Regions from separate parts of the Pseudomonas siliginis genome, predicted to be linked through region 1. Evidence: predicted binding sites of a transcription regulator. Region 1 holds the regulator's gene; each other region holds the start of a gene.
What was found. Region 1 encodes FliA, which starts transcription of late flagellar genes. Its sites were predicted from a motif close to CTAAAGTTTNNNNNNNNNNNGCCGNTAA; they were not measured.
Positions count from the first base shown of each region.

Region 2: the regulator FliA is predicted to act here: its motif matches at 4,992-5,019, upstream of motA (flagellar motor stator protein MotA).
Region 3: the regulator FliA is predicted to act here: its motif matches at 4,950-4,977, upstream of flgM (flagellar biosynthesis anti-sigma factor FlgM).

Region 1 is NZ_CP099598.1:1,723,349-1,729,639, forward strand. Features, by position in the region: gene flhF (flagellar biosynthesis GTPase FlhF) at 1-428, shown strand, start outside; gene fleN (flagellar synthesis regulator FleN) at 545-1,375, shown strand; gene fliA (RNA polymerase sigma factor FliA) at 1,372-2,112, shown strand; gene NF676_RS08170 (chemotaxis response regulator CheY) at 2,280-2,651, shown strand; gene NF676_RS08175 (protein phosphatase CheZ) at 2,670-3,458, shown strand; gene NF676_RS08180 (chemotaxis protein CheA) at 3,512-5,797, shown strand; gene NF676_RS08185 (protein-glutamate methylesterase/protein-glutamine glutaminase) at 5,847-6,291, shown strand, end outside.
Region 2 is NZ_CP099598.1:600,510-606,800, reverse strand. Features, by position in the region: gene orn (oligoribonuclease) at 1-72, opposite strand, end outside; gene rsgA (small ribosomal subunit biogenesis GTPase RsgA) at 180-1,211, shown strand; gene NF676_RS03230 (caspase family protein) at 1,524-2,483, shown strand; gene NF676_RS03225 (toll/interleukin-1 receptor domain-containing protein) at 2,483-2,968, shown strand; gene motB (flagellar motor protein MotB) at 3,028-4,068, opposite strand; gene motA (flagellar motor stator protein MotA) at 4,072-4,923, opposite strand; gene NF676_RS03210 (HDOD domain-containing protein) at 5,090-6,291, shown strand, end outside.
Region 3 is NZ_CP099598.1:4,395,990-4,402,280, forward strand. Features, by position in the region: gene flgE (flagellar hook protein FlgE) at 1-208, opposite strand, end outside; gene flgD (flagellar hook assembly protein FlgD) at 240-968, opposite strand; gene flgC (flagellar basal body rod protein FlgC) at 984-1,427, opposite strand; gene flgB (flagellar basal body rod protein FlgB) at 1,431-1,841, opposite strand; gene cheR (protein-glutamate O-methyltransferase CheR) at 2,201-3,028, opposite strand; gene NF676_RS20235 (chemotaxis protein CheV) at 3,075-4,007, opposite strand; gene flgA (flagellar basal body P-ring formation chaperone FlgA) at 4,090-4,851, shown strand; gene flgM (flagellar biosynthesis anti-sigma factor FlgM) at 5,014-5,340, shown strand; gene NF676_RS20250 (flagella synthesis protein FlgN) at 5,389-5,856, shown strand; gene NF676_RS20255 (flagellar brake protein) at 5,946-6,291, shown strand, end outside.

The DNA of each region.
Region 1 (6,291 bases):
AACGCGTAGTTTTGATCGATACTGCCGGCCTGCAAGCCAGTGATCCGGCGTTGCGCATGCAGCTTGAGAGCCTGGCCGGGCGTGGCATTCGCTCAAAAAATTATCTGGTCCTGGCAACCACCAGCCAGAAACAGGTTCTAACTGCCGCTTATCACAGTTACAAGCGTTGCGGGCTGGCCGGCTGCATCCTGACTAAACTGGATGAAACGGCCAGTCTCGGCGAAGTGTTGAGCCTGGCGATCAGTCATGAATTGCCGGTCGCGTATCTGACCGATGGCCCACGGATTCCGGATGATCTGCATCTGCCGCGTCGTCATCAATTGGTCAGCCGCGCCGTCAGCGTGCAAATGCAGGAAGAACCCAGCGAAGAAGCCATGGCTGACATGTTCGCTGATATCTATCACAGCCCGACCAAGCAGGTTGGCTGAGGTAATCATGAACAGTTTTTGTACCTACATCGATGGTCTGCCACGCATTGTTCCGATCAGGAACGCGCAGCCAGTAATGTGGCCTCCGTCTATGCAAGACAAGGTAAAGAAATAACATGGGCAGCATGCATCCCGTACAGGTGATCGCGGTGACCGGCGGCAAAGGTGGCGTCGGCAAGACTAACGTGTCAGTGAACTTGTCGCTGGCGCTGGCAGAGCTTGGCCGTCGGGTCATGCTGCTGGACGCCGACCTGGGCCTGGCGAACGTCGACGTTCTGCTGGGGCTGACACCCAAGCGCACACTGGCCGACGTCATCGAAGGCCGTTGCGAATTGCGCGACGTGCTGTTGCAAGGCCCGGGCGGGATTCGCATCGTGCCGGCGGCCTCCGGCACGCAGAGCATGGTGCACTTGAGCCCGGCGCAACACGCCGGCCTGATCCAGGCGTTCAGCGACATCGGCGACAATCTCGACGTGCTGGTGATCGATACCGCTGCGGGTATTGGTGACTCGGTAGTCAGTTTCGTACGCGCCGCCCAGGAAGTGTTGCTGGTGGTCTGCGACGAGCCGACTTCGATCACCGACGCTTACGCGCTGATCAAGTTGCTCAACCGCGATTACGGCATGAACCGCTTCCGCGTGCTGGCCAACATGGCGCAGAGCCCGCAGGAAGGGCGCAACCTGTTCGCCAAGTTGACCAAGGTCACGGATCGCTTCCTCGACGTCGCCCTACAATACGTCGGCGCCGTGCCATACGACGAAAGCGTGCGCAAGGCAGTGCAGAAGCAGCGCGCCGTCTACGAAGCCTTTCCCCGTTCCAAGTGCGCACTGGCCTTCAAGGCCATCGCCCAGAAGGTCGATACCTGGCCGCTGCCCGCCAACCCGCGCGGGCATCTGGAATTTTTCGTCGAGCGTCTCGTGCAGCAAACCGCAGGGCCTGTGATATGACCGCCAGTGGCATGAATCTTTACAAAAAGTCGGCGCGTGACGCGCAATACGAATTGATCGAGCGCTACGCGCCGCTGGTCAAGCGCATTGCCTATCACTTGCTGGCGCGCCTGCCGGCCAGCGTGCAGGTCGAAGACCTGATCCAGGCCGGGATGATCGGTTTGCTGGAAGTCTCGACCAAATACGACGCCAGCAAAGGCGCCAGTTTCGAAACGTACGCGGGCATTCGAATCCGCGGCGCGATGCTCGATGAAGTGCGCAAAGGGGATTGGGCGCCACGCTCGGTTCACCGTAATACCAGGATGGTCAGCGACGCGATTCGCTCGATTGAAGCTAAAACCGGCCGTGACGCTAAAGATCACGAGGTTGCGGCCGAACTCCAATTGAGTCTCGACGATTACTACGGGATTCTGAATGACACCTTGGGCAGTCGCCTGTTCAGTTTCGACGACCTGTTGCAGGACGGCGAACACGAAGGGCTGCACGAGGATGGCGCCAGTGCTCATATGGAGCCGTCACGCGATCTGGAAGATGAACGCTTTCAGGCGGCGCTGGCGGACGCGATTGCCAATTTGCCGGAGCGTGAGCGACTGGTGTTGGCGCTGTACTACGACGAAGAGCTGAACCTCAAGGAGATCGGTGAAGTCCTTGGCGTCAGTGAATCGCGGGTCAGCCAGTTACACAGCCAGTGCGCGGCCCGTCTGCGGGGGCGTTTGGGGGAGTGGCGAGCGCGCTGAAGGCAGTGTGGGGACACTGCGAAACGAGGCTGGTGCGGTGATGAACGGCGCCGGTCTCGATCCGTTGTGCTCCAGACAAACTTTAAGTGCTGCGCCGATTGATTGAAGTGGCGCGTCCAGGTGCTGGGCGCGTTTAAGACTGCTTGGAGGTCGAATTGAACAAAGACATGAAAATCCTCATCGTTGATGACTTCTCAACGATGCGGCGGATCATCAAGAACCTGCTGCGCGATCTTGGGTTCACCAACACCGTCGAGGCCGACGATGGCACCACTGCCATTCCGGTGCTCAACAGCGGCAGCATCGACTTTCTGGTAACGGACTGGAACATGCCGGGCATGACCGGTATCGACCTGCTGCGTCACGTGCGCGCCGATGAAAAACTCAAGCACCTCCCGGTGTTGATGGTGACTGCTGAAGCCAAGCGCGAGCAGATCATCGAGGCCGCTCAGGCCGGTGTGAACGGTTACGTAGTCAAACCTTTCACGGCTCAAGCGTTGAAAGACAAAATCGAGAAGATTTTCGAACGCATCGGCTGATGAATGCGCGGGGGAGCTATGGAGCATAACGAATCATCACAGGGCGATTTCGAATCGACCCTGAAAAAACACGCGGTCGAACTGGTCGAGAGCCTTGAAAAAGGCAAGTTCGGCGACGCGGTGCAACTGATCCATGAGCTCAATCAGACCCGTGACCGCGGCCTGTATCAGGAAGTGGGCAAGCTCACACGTGAACTGCACAGTGCGATCGTCAATTTCCAGATCGATCCGCACATGCCGCAGGCCGAGGAAGTGTCGCAAATCACCGACGCCACCGAACGCCTGGGCTATGTGGTCAAGCTGACGGAAGCCGCGGCCAACCGCACCATGGATCTGGTGGAAAGCGCCACGCCGGTGGTCAACAGTCTCGCTGATGAAGCGCAGACGTTGAGCGCCGATTGGGGCCGCTTCATGCGTCGCGAGGTCGGGGCTGAAGAGTTCCGTGAACTGGCGCGCCGGGTCGACGGTTTTCTGTCACGCAGCAGCACGGACAACCGTGCGGTGTCGAGCAACCTCAACGACATCCTGCTGGCTCAGGATTACCAGGACCTCACAGGTCAAGTGATCAAGCGTGTGACCCAACTGGTCACCGAAGTCGAAAGCAATCTGCTCAAACTCGTGCTCATGGCCAGTCAGGTCGACCGCTTTGCGGGCATCGAACATGACCGCGCCGCAATGCTTGCTGAAAAAGATCCACAAAAACATCTCTCGCAGGGTGAAGGTCCGCAGATTCATGCCGATAAACGAGAAGACGTTGTGTCCGGTCAGGACGATGTGGACGATTTGTTATCCAGCCTTGGATTCTAGAGTTTCGGAATTCGGGTTTTTTGGGTTTTTAGACCTGTAGGAGCACCCCATTAATGAGCTTCGGCGCCGATGAAGAGATCCTTCAGGATTTCCTGGTTGAGGCCGGCGAGATTCTTGAGCAACTGTCCGAACAATTGGTCGAGCTGGAAAGCCGTCCGGATGATGCAGATCTGCTCAATGCAATTTTTCGCGGTTTCCACACTGTAAAAGGGGGCGCCGGCTTCCTTCAGCTCAATGAGCTGGTGGAGTGCTGTCACATCGCCGAAAACGTGTTCGACATCCTGCGCAAGGGTGAGCGTCGCGTTGATGCAGAACTGATGGACGTGGTGCTCGAAGCACTGGACGCGGTGAACAGCATGTTCAGCGAAGTCCGTGAGCGTGCACCGATCACCGCTGCCACGCCGGAACTGTTGGCCGCGCTGGCGCGTCTGGCCGAACCGCAATCGGCGGATGAAGCCCCGGCTTCGCCGGTTGCCGAGATGATCGAAGAACTGGTCGTTGAAAGCGACTCCTCGGACGACATCACCGATAACGAATTCGAACAACTGCTGGACTCGCTGAATGCCGTCAAGGCCCAGGCCGAGGCTCCGGCCGCTGCTGTGGCGCCCGCGCCGGTTGCCGACACGGCGGCCAGCGATGAAATCACCGACGCCGAATTTGAATCGCTGCTCGATCAACTGCATGGCAAAGGCCAGTTTGCTGTCGATGCGGTCGCTCCGGCGGCACCAGCAGCGCCGGCTGCTCCGGCCGCGCCTGCTGCGGGCGACAGCTCGGACATCACCGACGACGAATTCGAAGCCTTGCTCGATCAGTTGCACGGCAAGGGCAACTTCGCCGTTGACGCGCTGGAATCGGCCATCGCTTCGGCCCCGTCAGCACCTGCTGCACCGGCAGCCGCTGCGGCCGGCAGTGACCTGATCAGCGATCACGAATTCGAATCGCTGCTCGACGAACTGCACGGCAAAGGCAAGTTTGACGCCAGCGCTGCGACTGCCGGCTCCGTGTCGAGCGTCGCCACGCCAGCGGCGAAAGCTCCGGCTGCCGCTGCTGCGCCGAAGCCTGCCGCCAAGCCTGAACCGAAAGCCGAGGCGCCGAAACCGGCCGCCGCTGCTGCACCGGCTCCGGCCCGCGCGCCAGCTGCTGCCCCGGCAGAAAAGCCGGCCAGCGAAGCGGAAACCACCGTGCGCGTCGACACCGCGCGGCTCGACGAGATCATGAACATGGTCGGTGAGCTGGTGCTGGTGCGTAACCGTCTGGTGCGTCTGGGCCTCAACAGCGGCGACGAAGCCATGTCCAAGGCCGTGTCGAACCTCGACGTGGTCACCGCTGACCTGCAGACCGCCGTGATGAAAACGCGGATGCAGCCGATCAAGAAGGTCTTCGGGCGCTTCCCGCGTCTGGTTCGCGACCTCGCACGTCAGCTCAAGAAAGAGATCAACCTGGAACTGGTGGGCGAAGAAACCGACCTCGACAAAAACCTTGTCGAGGCTCTGGCCGACCCGCTGGTCCACTTGGTGCGCAACGCTGTCGACCACGGCATCGAGTCGCCGGAAGAACGCGAAGCATCGGGCAAGGCCCGTGGCGGTCGCGTGGTGCTGGCGGCCGAGCAGGAAGGCGACCATATCCTGCTGTCGATCTCCGACGACGGCAAAGGCATGGACCCGAACGTCCTGCGTTCGATCGCGGTAAAACGCGGTGTGATGGACAAGGACGCCGCCGATCGCCTGAGCGATACCGAGTGCTACAACCTGATTTTCGCTCCGGGTTTCTCGACCAAGACCGAGATCTCCGACGTGTCCGGCCGTGGTGTCGGCATGGACGTGGTGAAGACCAAGATTTCCCAGCTCAACGGTTCGATCAACATCTACTCGACCAAGGGCCAAGGCTCGAAGATCGTCATCAAGGTGCCGCTGACCCTGGCGATCATGCCGACGCTGATGGTCATGCTGGGCAATCAGGCGTTTGCGTTCCCGCTGGTCAACGTCAACGAAATCTTCCACCTCGACCTGTCGACCACCAACGTCGTCGACGGTCAGGAAGTGGTGATCGTGCGCGACAAGGCGCTGCCATTGTTCTACCTCAAGCGCTGGCTGGTCAGCTCCGCCGCTCACGAAGAGCAGCGCGAAGGCCATGTGGTGATTCTTTCGGTGGGCACTCAGCGGATCGGCTTCGTCGTCGATCAACTGGTCGGCCAGGAAGAAGTGGTCATCAAGCCATTGGGCAAAATGCTCCAGGGAACTCCGGGCATGTCCGGCGCCACCATCACCGGTGACGGCCGCATTGCGCTGATTCTCGATGTTCCAAGCATGCTCAAGCGTTACGCCACAAAGCGTATTTGAATCCGGGGCGGCGGCGCGATGACGCGCCGCTGCACCTAATGGAGTGTTTATGGCAGTCAAAGTCCTGGTGGTGGACGATTCGGGTTTTTTCCGCCGCCGCGTCTCGGAAATTCTTTCGGCGGATCCGAGCATCCAGGTGGTCGGCACGGCCACCAACGGTAAAGAGGCGATCGATCAGGCCATGGCCCTCAAGCCTGACGTGATCACCATGGACTACGAGATGCCAATGATGGACGGCATCACGGCAGTGCGGCACATCATGCAGCGCTGCCCGACCCCGGTGTTGATGTTCTCCTCGCTGACCCACGAAGGCGCGCGGGTAACCCTCGATGCGCTGGACGCCGGTGCGGTGGATTTCCTGCCGAAGAATTTCGAAGACATCTCGCGCAACCCCGAAAAGGTCAAGCAGTTGCTGTGCGAGAAAGTCCACAGCATCTCGCGCAGTAACCGTCGTTTCAGTGCCTACAGCGCGCCGGCTCCCGCCGCTGCGCCAG
Region 2 (6,291 bases), 1.1 Mb from region 1:
GATGACATCGTTGTCCGGGTCCAGACCGGTCATTTCCAGGTCGATCCAGATCAGGTTCTGCGGATTTTGCATATTCGGGCTCCTAGGCAATGCTGCGCAGTTTAGCCTAGGCCGGTGGCCGGGCGTGCTAAACTCGCGGCCGTTTTACCTAATCGCTGCATTCTTCAGACGGAACACCCATGGCCAAACGCCAACTCAATCGTCGTCAAAACTGGCGCATCGAAAAGATCCAGGGCGAGCGCGCCGCACGCGCCGCCAAACGCGAGTCCTCGGCGGTCGAAGCCCTCGAGGGCGGCGACCTTGGCCCAGAGCAACACGGCCTGGTGATCGCCCACTTCGGCGTGCAGGTCGAAGTCGAAGCCGTCGACGGCGAACTCGCCGGTCAAGTGTTCCGCTGCCACTTGCGCGCCAACCTGCCAGCGCTGGTCACTGGCGACAAAGTGGTCTGGCGCGCCGGCAACCAAGGCATTGGCGTGATCGTCGCGCAACTGCCGCGCAGCACCGAACTGTGCCGCCCCGACAGTCGTGGCCAGCTCAAGCCGGTTGCCGCCAACGTCGACATGATCGTCATCGTTTTCGCGCCGCTGCCCGAGCCGCACGCCAACCTGATCGACCGCTATCTGGTCGCCGCCGAACATGCCGGCATCCGCCCGCTTCTGCTGCTGAACAAATTCGACCTGATCGACGAGCAGAACGCCCCGGCGCTGAACGCGTTGCTGGCGGTGTACCGCACGCTGGGTTATCCGGTGCTGGAAGTCTCGGCTCACCACGGCGATGGCATGGAACAGCTGCAAAAGCAGCTCGACGGGCGCATCAGCGTGTTCGTAGGCCAGTCCGGCGTCGGCAAGTCGTCGCTGGTCAACAGCCTGCTGCCGGAAGTCGAAACCCGCGTCGGGCCGTTGTCGGAATTGTCCGGTCAGGGCACGCACACCACCACCACCGCGCGCCTGTTCCACTTCCCTGGCGGCGGCGAACTGATCGACTCCCCGGGCATCCGTGAATTCGGTCTGGGCCACGTCAGCCGCGCCGATGTCGAAGCCGGTTTCATCGAGTTCGATGACCTGCTCGGCACTTGCCGTTTCCGCGACTGCAAGCACGACCGCGAACCGGGTTGCGCGCTGCTCAAGGCGCTCGAAGATGGCCGCATCCAGCAGCAACGGATGAACAGCTATCGCTCGATCATCGCCAGCCTGCCCGAAAACGGTTATTAAACAGTCGCGCCGGCAGCCCTGTGCCATGGGTTGCCGGCTGTCGGACTGCATCTGACTCACCTCTCTCCTCTTAAACGTCAGCCTCTTCTGTAGGCACTTGCGCGACTGCTTGCAGGACCTTTCTGTTTTGCCGCGCAGACCTTGTAGGCCTGAGCCAGCGGCCTACATTCCTTTCCTCCTTCGCTCACAGCGACCTTCGAGGAAAGCCATGCCAACCTGTGTTTTATTCATCCGCCATTCGTCTCGCTACATCCACGCGTGCAGTGCCCACAGCATCGTCGGCGCGATCCGCCTGCACACGGTGGGGTGACCATGCGCAAGGCACTGTTCATCGGCATCAACGATTACACGCATATCGGCGGCCTGAGCGGCTGTTGCAACGACGCCATGGCCATGGCTTCGGTGCTGAAAACCAATGCCAACGGCGACCCCAACTTCAAGAATGTCGTGTTGACGTCCGCCGAGGATTATTTGAGCCGGCAAAAACTCGAAGACCAGATCCGCGAGTTGTTTTCCGGTGACTGCAACGTCGCTCTGCTGTATTTCGCCGGCCATGGCGGTTTCGACGCCGACACTGACGAAGGCATGTTGATCGCGCAGGACTACCGCAACGCCAAGGACGGCATCCGCATCAGCGACATCCTCAACTGGGCGGACAAGGCCACGCGAATCAAAAACAAAGTGATCATCCTCGACTGCTGCGAAAGCGGTTCGGCCGGCGAAGTGCGCGCCCTGCGCAGCGAGAGCAGCATGGTCAGCGAGGGTATGACGATCCTCACCGCCTGCAAAAAAGCCGAGCCGGCGCTGGAGGGCGCGCAGCACGGCGTGTTCACCGGCCTGCTCCTGCAAGCGCTGCATGGCGGCGCGGCGAATATCCTCGGCAAAATCACCCCCGGCAGTCTGTATTCCTTTGTCGACAACGCCCTCGGCGCCTGGGAACAGCGTCCGGTGTTCAAGACCAATGTGTCGCAGTTCATTTCCCTGCGCGAAGTCTCGCCGCTGATCCCCAAGGAGATACTGCGCAAATTGCCCGACTGGTTCGCCGAAGCCGAATCGGTCTACCCGCTCGACCCCAGCTATGAGCCCACCGAAAAGGCGTTCGTGCCTGAGCACGGCGAGGTCTTCGCCCAGTTGCAGAAGTGCAACCGCCACAGCCTGATCGAGCCGGTCGACGCCGAGCACATGTACTACGCCGCCCTCAACTCCACCGGCTGCCGCCTGACGGCACTCGGCGCCTATTACCGCGAACTCGCCCTCAAAGGACATTTCTGATGCCAGTCTTTATCAGCTATCGCCACATGGATCGCGCCCATGCGATCGCCATCAACACCCGCCTGACCCAAGCGAAGATCAGGACATATCTCGATGTCCTCGATCCGGAATCGCAGACCACGGACGACATCACCGGGGTCATTACCCGCAACATCACCGAGTGCACGCATCTGCTGGCGGTGGTGTCGGAGACAACTGCACTGTCGTGGTGGGTGCCGTTCGAAATTGGCGAGGCGACGATCAGCAATCGGCGGATCTGTACGTTCAAGACCGGACCTGCGCAACTGCCGATCTATCTGGACAAATGGCCGAAGCTGAGCACGGCCAGCGATCTGGATTTCTTTATCGATGCGTATCGTGATGAGGTGTCGAACAAGCGGTCGATGGCGCTGGATTCGATCAGCGAATCGGTCAAAGGGGCTTACAAGCGCGATGCAGAGATGTTTCATGAACAGCTGAAGAACCGGATTCGTCGGGGATTCTGAGACTGTGCCGGCCTGTGATAGCCACAAAAAAGCCGACATCACTGTCGGCTTTTTTTCACTCACTGCTTCGGCGCAGGCGCCGCCCCACCCGGCTCAGCCGGTTTCGGCGCCGCATCGTCAAACAGATTCAACCGCTCGCGCAACTCGTGAGCCGGCACTGGCTGTTTGTCCGCCGGCAACGCATTCGGATCAACCGGGGCTGCCGGAGCAGCACCGTTCTGCCCCTGATCCGCCGGTTTCGCTGCCTCAGGCCCCTGCGCACCTTCGATGGCGGCCTGGGCTTTTTTGGTCAGTACGACAATGTCGATCCGGCGGTTGACCGGGTTGAACGGATTTTCCCGATCGAACAACGCCGACGAGGCATAACCGACCACCCGCGCCACCTGCGCATCCGGATAGCTGCCCGCGACCAGGGCACGGCGAGCCGCGTTGGCGCGGTTGGCCGAGAGCTCCCAGTTGCCGTAGTCGCCAGTGCCAATGTACGGCTTGGCGTCGGTGTGGCCGCTGATGCTGATCTTGTTCGGCACCGCTTTGATGGTGTCGGCCATGGCCAGCAGGATGTCTTCAAAGTACGGTTTCAGGCGTGCGGACCCGGAGTCGAACATCGGCCGGTTCTCGGCGTCCATGATCTGGATGCGCAAGCCGTTCGGGGTGATTTCGAAGAGGATCTGATCCTTGAACTTCTGCAGTTGCGGGTTCTCGTCGACCTTGTTCTGCAGTTCTTGCAACAGCAGCTCGAGACGCTCCTTCTCGACTTGCTCGGCCATGCCTTCAACCTGATCGGTGTCGACCGTGACCTTGTCCGGTTGCGGCTGCGACTTCACTTCCGGGTTGAGGGTGTTTTCCGGCGCCAGGGTCGGCGTGCCACCCAAGTCGATGATGTACGGCGTGCCGCTTTCGGAGAAGCCGACCGGGTCCTTGAAATAACCGGCGATGGCGATCTTCTGTTCCGGCGTAGCGGTGGACAGCAGCCACAGCACGAGGAAGAACGCCATCATCGCCGTGGCGAAGTCGGCGAAGGCGATTTTCCACGCCCCGCCGTGGTGCCCGGCGGCAATGCGCTTGACGCGCTTGACGATGATCGGCTGATTATTTTCCATGACTTAGCGACCGCGAACCGCTTGTTCCAGCTCGGCGAAGCTTGGACGGTGCGCCGGGTACAGAACCTTGCGCCCGAACTCGACCGCCAGCGACGGCGGCATGCCGGACGCCGAAGCCACCAGCGAGGCCTTGATGGCTTCGTAGACGTTGAGCTCTTCCTTGGCATCGTGGGCCAGGGAATGCGCCAGCGGACCGAAGAAACCGTAGGCCGCGAGAATACCGAAGAAGGTACCGACCAGTGCCGCACCCACGTGCAGACCGATCGACGCCTGGTCGCCCTCGCCCAGCGAGGCCATGGTCACCACGATACCGAGTACCGCCGCAACGATACCGAAACCGGGCATGCCGTCGGCGATGCCGTTGACCGCGTGCGATGGGTGCTCGAGGTCTTCCTTGAGGCTGTACAGTTCCATGTCGAACAGGCCTTCCAGTTCGTGCGGAGCCATGTTGCCGGAGGACATGATGCGCAGGTAATCGCAGACGAACGCGGTCATGCGTTCATCCTTGAGCACCGCCGGGTACTTGGCGAAGATCGGGCTCGCGGCGGCATCTTCGATGTCGCCTTCGATCGCCATCATGCCTTCACGGCGGCTCTTGTTGAGGATTTCGTAGATCAGCCCGAGCACTTCCAGGTAGAAGGTGTGGGTGAAGCGCGAACCGAACATGCTCAGGGATTTCTTGAGCACGTGCATCGTCATGTAACCGGGGTTGGCCTGGAGAAATGCGCCGAGGGCCGCACCGCCGATGATCATCACCTCGAAGGGCTGGATCAGAGCGGCAATCTTGCCGTGGGAGAGCACGTATCCGCCGAGCACGCTCGCGAATACGACGATGATGCCGATAATTTTAGCCATAGGTAGAAGGTACTTGTTTAAGTCGGGTTCAAGGTCATATTCGGAAGTTAAAAAATCTCTTCTTCTACTTATCGGCAAAACTGCGCCAGACTATAGCCAGTTCAGGCGAAAAGCCAATTTAGCCCATGCCGGGCGCGTCTACAGTCAGTGAAGATCTCGTCCAGACATGGCTAATGAAACGAACATTCCATCGGTAATACCGACCACGCTCCAGGCTTGGGTCAAGCTGCTCGACAGCGTCCGCCTGCCCGTACCACAAGAGGCTCACGACAAAGTCTGCCGGGCGATCCGCGACAATCGCAGCTCGCTGCGCGACATCGCCGATCTGATGCAGGACAGCCCGGCGCTGGCCTTGAGCGTCATCCGTGAGGCGAATCGTCACACCCACGGCACCATGGCCGCGCCGGCGGAAAATCTTGAGGTGGCAATCAATCGCCTGGGCCTTGCCCGCACCGAAGAATTGCTCGCGCGCCTGCCCGCCGAACCGCACCGGCAAATCCCCAAGGCTTTGCGCCAATTGCAACTGATCAGCCAACACGCGACACAACAGGCCAACGGTTTTTTTGCCAGTCGCCTCGCGCGGCTGTGGCAGGACATTCATTGGGGCAGCTTGCTGTTTTTGTCGCCGCTGTGGCCCTTGGCACTGACGTATCCGCAGTTGCTCGAGGAGTGGGAACTGCGCGTGATCCACAAGGGCGAGTCGGCACGTGTGGTCGAAAAGCAATTGTTCGGCGTGCGCCTGTTGAAGATCGCCGAGGCACTGGTCCACGCCTGGCATCTGCCGATCTGGGTCGAGCAAGGCTACAAATTGCTGCTCAGCGAACAACGCGAACTGGTCAAAGTGCTGCGCATCGCCCGCGACAGTGAACACCCGCTGCGCCAGCAGAATCGCCTCGACGATGACCCGACATTGCGCCGCTGGCTCAACCAGCCGGCGAATACCGTGCTGCTGGCCAATGGGCTGGCGCTGTCGGCGCAACAGGCCTGGGACAGTCCGCACAGCAAGCGCTGGCAGTACCTGACCAGCCTCTATCTGCAGATTTCCATGGACGAAGTGCAGCAACAGTTGCACCAGCAAGCGGCGAACAGCGCGCGTCAGCATGCGATGCCCGATTTGTGGCACCCGGCGGTTTCGCTGATCTGGCCGTGGGGCACTCGTCGCTTGCCGGCCGGCATGCTCCCGGCAGCAGCGCCGAATGCGGATGACTTGGGCCAGTGGCGTCGGCAATGCGCCGAACTGCTCGCCGAACCCAGCCGCTTCACCAATGCCATGAGCCTGACCGTCGCCGCCCGCGAGGCACTGGTGGCCAGCGGCATGCGCCGGGTGATGATTCTGATGGCCGACCGCACGCACTCGACCCTGCGCGT
Region 3 (6,291 bases), 2.7 Mb from region 1:
GGGTGAACTGCTGGGAAACGTTGGCCAGGCGCACGCCGTTGCCGATCACTTTGCTGCCGCTGCCCAGACGAGTCGACGAATAGACGTCTTCGAATTCTGCGCGCGAGGATTTGAAACCGGCGGTGGCGACGTTGGCGATGTTGTTGCCGGTGACGTCGAGTTGTTTGTTGGCGGCATAGAGACCGCTAAGGCCGATGTTAAAAGACATGTTCCACTCCTTCGTGCCGGGTTAGTCGGCTCTATATACCAATGGTTTGTACTTTGGACAGGGCAACGGTGCCCTTGCCGGCCAGGTTGAGCATCAGCTCGCCACCGGTCTGGCTGATCGTCACGCTGTTGACGGTCGCCGGCAGGTAGGTCGCCAGGTCGGTCGCGGTGCCGTTGATCGGTGCGTTGGCCTTGAACGTGTAAGTGCCGACCGGAACCACGGTGCCGGCGGTGTCCTTGCCGTCCCAAGTGAAGCTGGCATCGCCGGCAGCGCGGCTGCCCAGGTCGATGGTGCGCACGGTCTTGCCGTCCTTGTCGGTGATGGTCACGGTGCCGCCGGCAATCGACGAAGGCACGGTGACCGAACCGGTCAGGCCTTTGCTCGGGTCATCGAGCTGGGCGGTGTTGGTCTGCACGATCACGTTGCGACCGACCAGCGACGACGCTTGCAACGCCTGCGACGAGTTGTAGTTGCCGGCCAGGCCACTGACAGTGGAGTTCAGCGTGGTGATGCCTTCAAGGCTGCTGAACTGCGCCAACTGCGCGACGAAGGCACTGTTGTCCTGCGGGTCGAGCGGGTTCTGGTTTTTCAGCTGGGTGACCAGCAATTGCAGGAAAGCATCCTTGCCCAGCGCCTGGCCGCCGGTGGCACTGTTGGTCGCCGAAGCGATGCCGCCCGACGTCGTGCTGCTGGCCTTCTTCGACGAGTTGGCCAGGATGTCGTTCATGCTCAGGCTGCTGGTGGTATCCGTAACGCTCATTGCAGTCGCCCCTTATTACTGACCGAGGGTCAGTACCTTCTGCATCATGGTTTTGGCGGTGTTCATCATTTCCGCGTTGGTCTGGAACGAGCGGCTCGCGGAAATCATGTCAGCCATTTCTTCCACCACGTTGACGTTCGGGTAGTAGACGTAGCCCTTGGCGTCGGCGGCCGGATGGTTCGGCTCGTAGCGCGCTTCGAGGTTGCTCTGGTCTTCGACGACGCCAAGCACCTGCACGCCCTGCCCGGCCGCGTCCTGGTTCTGGAACAGCGAATTGCTGCCGCCGGCCTGGCCGCCCTGGAACATGGTGGCGAACACCGGATGACGGGCGCGGTAGGTCTGGTCGATGCTCGACGAAACGGTTTCGGCGTTGGCGATGTTCGAAGCCACGGTGTTCAGACGCGTGGTCTGCGCGCTCATGCCGCTGCCGGCAATGTTGAAAACGCTGGACAGGGACATGGATTATTCTCCGCGCAGGGCTGACACCAGCCCTTTGAATTTGCTGTTGAGCAAGGTGAAGCTGGCCTGGAAGCCGACAGCGTTTTCCGCGTAGTTCGACTGTTCCAGTTGAGCGTCGACGGTGTTCTGATCGATCGAAGGCTGCATCGGCGTGCGATACATCAGCGACTCGTCGCCGTTGCCCAGCCCTTCAGCCTCGATGTGCCGGCTGTTGGTCATGTTCAGGGCAAAGTGGCCGCCGGTCTTGGTCTTCTCGGTCTGTGCTTCGAGCACTTTGGAGAAATCCAGATCCCGCGCTTTGTAGTTCGGGGTGTCGGCGTTGGCGATGTTGTTGGCCAGCACTTCGGCACGCTGGGCGCGGAAGCCCAATGCCTTTTCGTGAATGCCCAGCGCTTTGTCGAAGCTGATGCTCATGTCGGGAACCTTCAGGTGACCGGTTTTTCGTATCTGAGCTTTAGCAAGCGCCGTGCCAAATGAACAAAGCCCCGTATTCCGGGGCTTTGCGCCTGACAGGCAAAGCGGCAATGCCAGAAAAGCGGCAACCGGTTACCGCCGGATGCCGCTTTTCTGCCGCTTGCCGTCGTTGCCAGGTCAGCGCAGATCCCTGTGGGAGCGAGCCTGCTCGCGAAGGCGGCGTGTCAGGCGCCAACTGTCTTATGGACAGACCGCTTTCGCGAGCAGGCTCGCTCCGACAGGGGGTTCGTGGAAAAGAATTCGGGCATAAAAAAAGGAGGCCTTTGCGGGCCTCCCGTTTTTGTATCAGCGCAAACCGCTTATTTCGCCTTGTAGATAATCCCCGGGCTGCACTGAACCATCTGGTAATGATCCGGCAATCCGTTCAACGCTTCCGAAGCGCCAAGGAACAGGTACCCACCCGGCTTCAACGTGCTGTGAATGCGCAACAGGATGTCCTTCTTCACTTCGGCAGAGAAGTAGATCAGCACGTTGCGGCAGAACACGATGTCGAACTTGCCCAGCGCCGCATAGCTGTCGAGCAGGTTGAACGAGCGGAATTCCACCCGGCTCTTGATCGGCGCCTTGACCACCCAGCGCCCCGGCCCTTTCGGGTCGAAGTAGCGTTGCAGGCGTTCCGGCGACAGACCGCGACCGATGGCCAGGCTGTCGTACTCGCCGGTCTTGCAGTTGTTGAGCATCAGGCCCGACAGATCGGTGGCAACGATCTGCACACCCATCTTCAACTGACCCAGGTTGCTGCGCTCGAACTCGTCGATCGACATCGACAGCGAGTACGGTTCCTGTCCCGACGAGCAGGCCGCCGACCAGATCCGCAGACGCTGGTTGGGGCTGGCCTTGATCGCTTCCGGCAGTACCTTGTTCTTCAAGACTTCAAACGGATAGGTGTCGCGAAACCACAGGGTTTCGTTGGTCGTCATGGCATCGACCACCTGCTCGCGCAAACCGCTGCGCGGCTGGGTCTGGATGCGCTGTACCAGCTCACCCAGGGACTTGATGCCTTGCTGCTCCATCAGTTTGTTGAGACGGCTCGAGACCAGATACTGCTTGTTTTCACCGAGCAGAATGCCACAGGCTTTTTCCAGGAAGACCCGGAACTGTTCGAAATCCAAATTACCCGTAGACAATGATGCCGCCTCTTAAATCGTGTTGACCGCCAGGGGCAGAAGGCCCCTAGCTGATATCTGCTGCTTTGATCCGGTCGACTACCCGGGATGCGAGGTCATCAGGACGGAATTTGGCCAGGAAGTCATCAGCACCGACTTTCTTCACCATCGCCTGATTGAATACCCCCGACAACGAAGTATGCAGGATGATATGGAGCTTTTGCATGCGTGCGTCGCCGCGGATTTCCGCCGTCAGGGTGTACCCGTCCATCTCCGGCATCTCGATGTCGGAAATCATCATCAGGAACTCTTCTTCCGGCTTCTTGCCCTCGTCGACCAGCTTGCGCAGGTAATCCAGCGCCTGCTTGCCGTCGTTCAGCGCCACCACTTCGACACCGATGGTCTGCAGACAACGCGTGACCTGCTTGCGCGCCACCGACGAGTCATCGACCGTCAGCACCCGCAGCGACAACGCCTTGGTCTGCGTCTCGACATCGACCACGCCCACCGAAATCGCTTCCGGCGTCGGCGCCACTTCGGCCAGCACCTTCTCGACGTCGATGATTTCGACCAACTGATTGTCAACCCGCGTCACAGCGGTCAGGTAGTGATCGCGGCCGGTACCCTTGGGTGGCGGATGGATCTCTTCCCAGTTCATGTTGACGATGCGCTCCACCGAGCGGACCAGGAAACCCTGGGTCTTGGTGTTGTACTCCGTGATGATCACGAACGGACTGTTCTTGTCTTTCAACGCACCGGAGCCCGTTGCCATTGCCAGATCCAGGATCGGAATGGTCGCTCCCCGTATATTCGCTACCCCGCACACGACAGGACTGGATTTGGGCATCAACGTCAGGGACGGGCACTGCAACACTTCCCGTACCTTGAACACGTTGATCCCGTAGAGCTGCGGCCCGTCGAGACGGAACAACAGCAGCTCGAGGCGATTCTGCCCTACCAGTTGCGTGCGCTGGTTCACCGAATCCATTACACCAGCCATGCCCAGACTCCTACACCAACGCCAAGTGTTGTTGCGACGCACATTCATTGCTAAACGGCACGGCGCTTGCTTTTTAACTCGTATGAACGCTCAAACGACATTTTCCCGACGCCTGACATCCTCCCTTCGCAAAGGGCTTTGCGCGGTGTCCGCCGTTTGCTGCTTGCTTGCTGGCAGTCCTGCCCATGCAGATGCGGTTACCTTGCCTGATATGCTTATCGGCGTGACTCAGGGCTTTCTTGAATTCACCGTAGAAGACTATTTGGCTTCCAGTCAAACCGAAGGCCGCTACGAAATCGAAGTCAACCAGCTCGACCCGCGCATGCGCATGCCCATGTGCGACAAGGAATTGACAGCCACGCTGGAGAGCCCGGCACGCCCGCTGGGCCGCGTTACGGTGAAGGTTCGCTGCGAAGGCAGTTCGCCCTGGACGGTGTTCGTACCCGCTCAAGTCCGCCTGTTTCGCGAGATCGTGACGACCACTCGTCCGCTGAAACGCGCCGGCATTATCGAGCCGCAGGATGTGACCTTGCGCGAGCGCGACGTCAGCACGATCAACCAGGGTTTCCTGACCTCGGTCGACGAAGCGATCGGGCAGAAACTTACCCGACCAACGGTCGCCGATCAGGTCATCACCCTGGTGCATCTGGAACAGGCCGAAGTGGTGCGCAAGGGTGACCAGGTGGTGATCACTGCGCGCAGCGGCACCCTTGCCGTACGCATGCCGGGTGAAGCGCTCTCCAATGGCGGCATGAAAGAACAGATTCGAGTAAAAAACCTTAATTCTCAGAGAGTTATCAAGGCGCAGGTGATTGCGCCGGGACAGGTCGAAGTGGCCATGTAAAAGCCTCGTGGAGAAAACTGGCGCCGATCCCGTCGCTTCCCTAAACTGTGCCGCAGCAGGTCTCGCAACGGCGCATGCAAGCTTATGGTTGATTGGGCCTAAAGTTTTTCAGGGGATAGCCGAAAACATGGCAAGCGTCCAAATTCCCAGAGGTTTTTTATCATGGTTATCGATTTCAACCGATTGAACAGTTCCTCGTCACTAACCGGCAGCACACGTACCAGCAACGCCAAGGAAAGCGCTGAAAACAGCCCCTCCGCGCCGCTGAATACCCAGGCCGAACAGGCCAATGTCGCCAAAAGCGGGGAGTCGGTACACCTCAGCAATGAGGCTCAACAGTTGCAGAAGGTCACTGACAAGCTGCGCGATCAGCCTGCTGTCGACAAAGCCCGTGTGGCCGAGTTGAAAGCCGCGATTGCCGATGGCAGCTATAAAGTCGACAGCAACCGTGTAGCCAGCAAACTGCTCAACTTCGAAGCCCAGCGCTAGGCTTTTGCCGGCGCCAGGCTTTTGGACGCTTAAACCCCAAGGCCAGCCATGCACGACACTAACTTATTGCAACTGATCAACGACGACTTTGCTCCAGCGCAACAATTGCTGGAGTTATTGCAAACCGAATCCCTCGCTTTGCATGGTCGCGACATGCCGTTGCTGGAAGAAATTCTGGCGACCAAGCAAGCGTTGATCATTCTGCTCGAGCAGCATGGCCGCAAGCGCAGCGAAATCCTCGCCAGCCTCAACCTGCCGACCGATCGCACAGGTCTTGAGCAACTGGCCAGTCACTCGAGCATTGGCGAACAGTTGCTGACCCAGGGCGACGCCCTGACCGCGCTGATCGCCCAGTGCCAGGCTGCCAACGTCAAGAATGGCCAGTCGATCCAGATCCAGCAGGCGACCACGGCCAATCAGCTGAAGATCCTCACCGGCGGTGAGCCGCCAGCGTTGTACGACGCCAGCGGCACCTTTGCCAAACCGGTCAAGCCGCGAACGCTCAGCCAGGCATGAGCCATTCGCTGACCCTGCACTATCCACCTGCGCAACATGCTGGCAAAATACTGGCCAGTCGTCTTATTTTGTCTGGAGATTGAAGAACCGTGTCCAACACCCTAAGCGCGGATGATGCTCCGCAGCCTCCGAAGGTGCTCACCACGCCACTGGAAATCTCCAGCAACCTGCGCCAGCTGCAAGACAGCCACGATCCGCTGATCATCACCTTCCATGAACGCAGCCAGCGCTTTCAGAGTTACCTGATCAAGGTCGACCGCGAAACCGCGACGATCGCCCTGGACGAAATGATCCCGCGCGATGGCGAGCGCTTCCTGCAAGCGGGCGAGCCGTTCAAGGTCGAAGGCTTTCATGACGGCGTGCGCATCGCCTGGGAATGCAACGGCACACTGAACATCGAAGAATCCGACGGCGACCGTTTCTACACCGGCGACC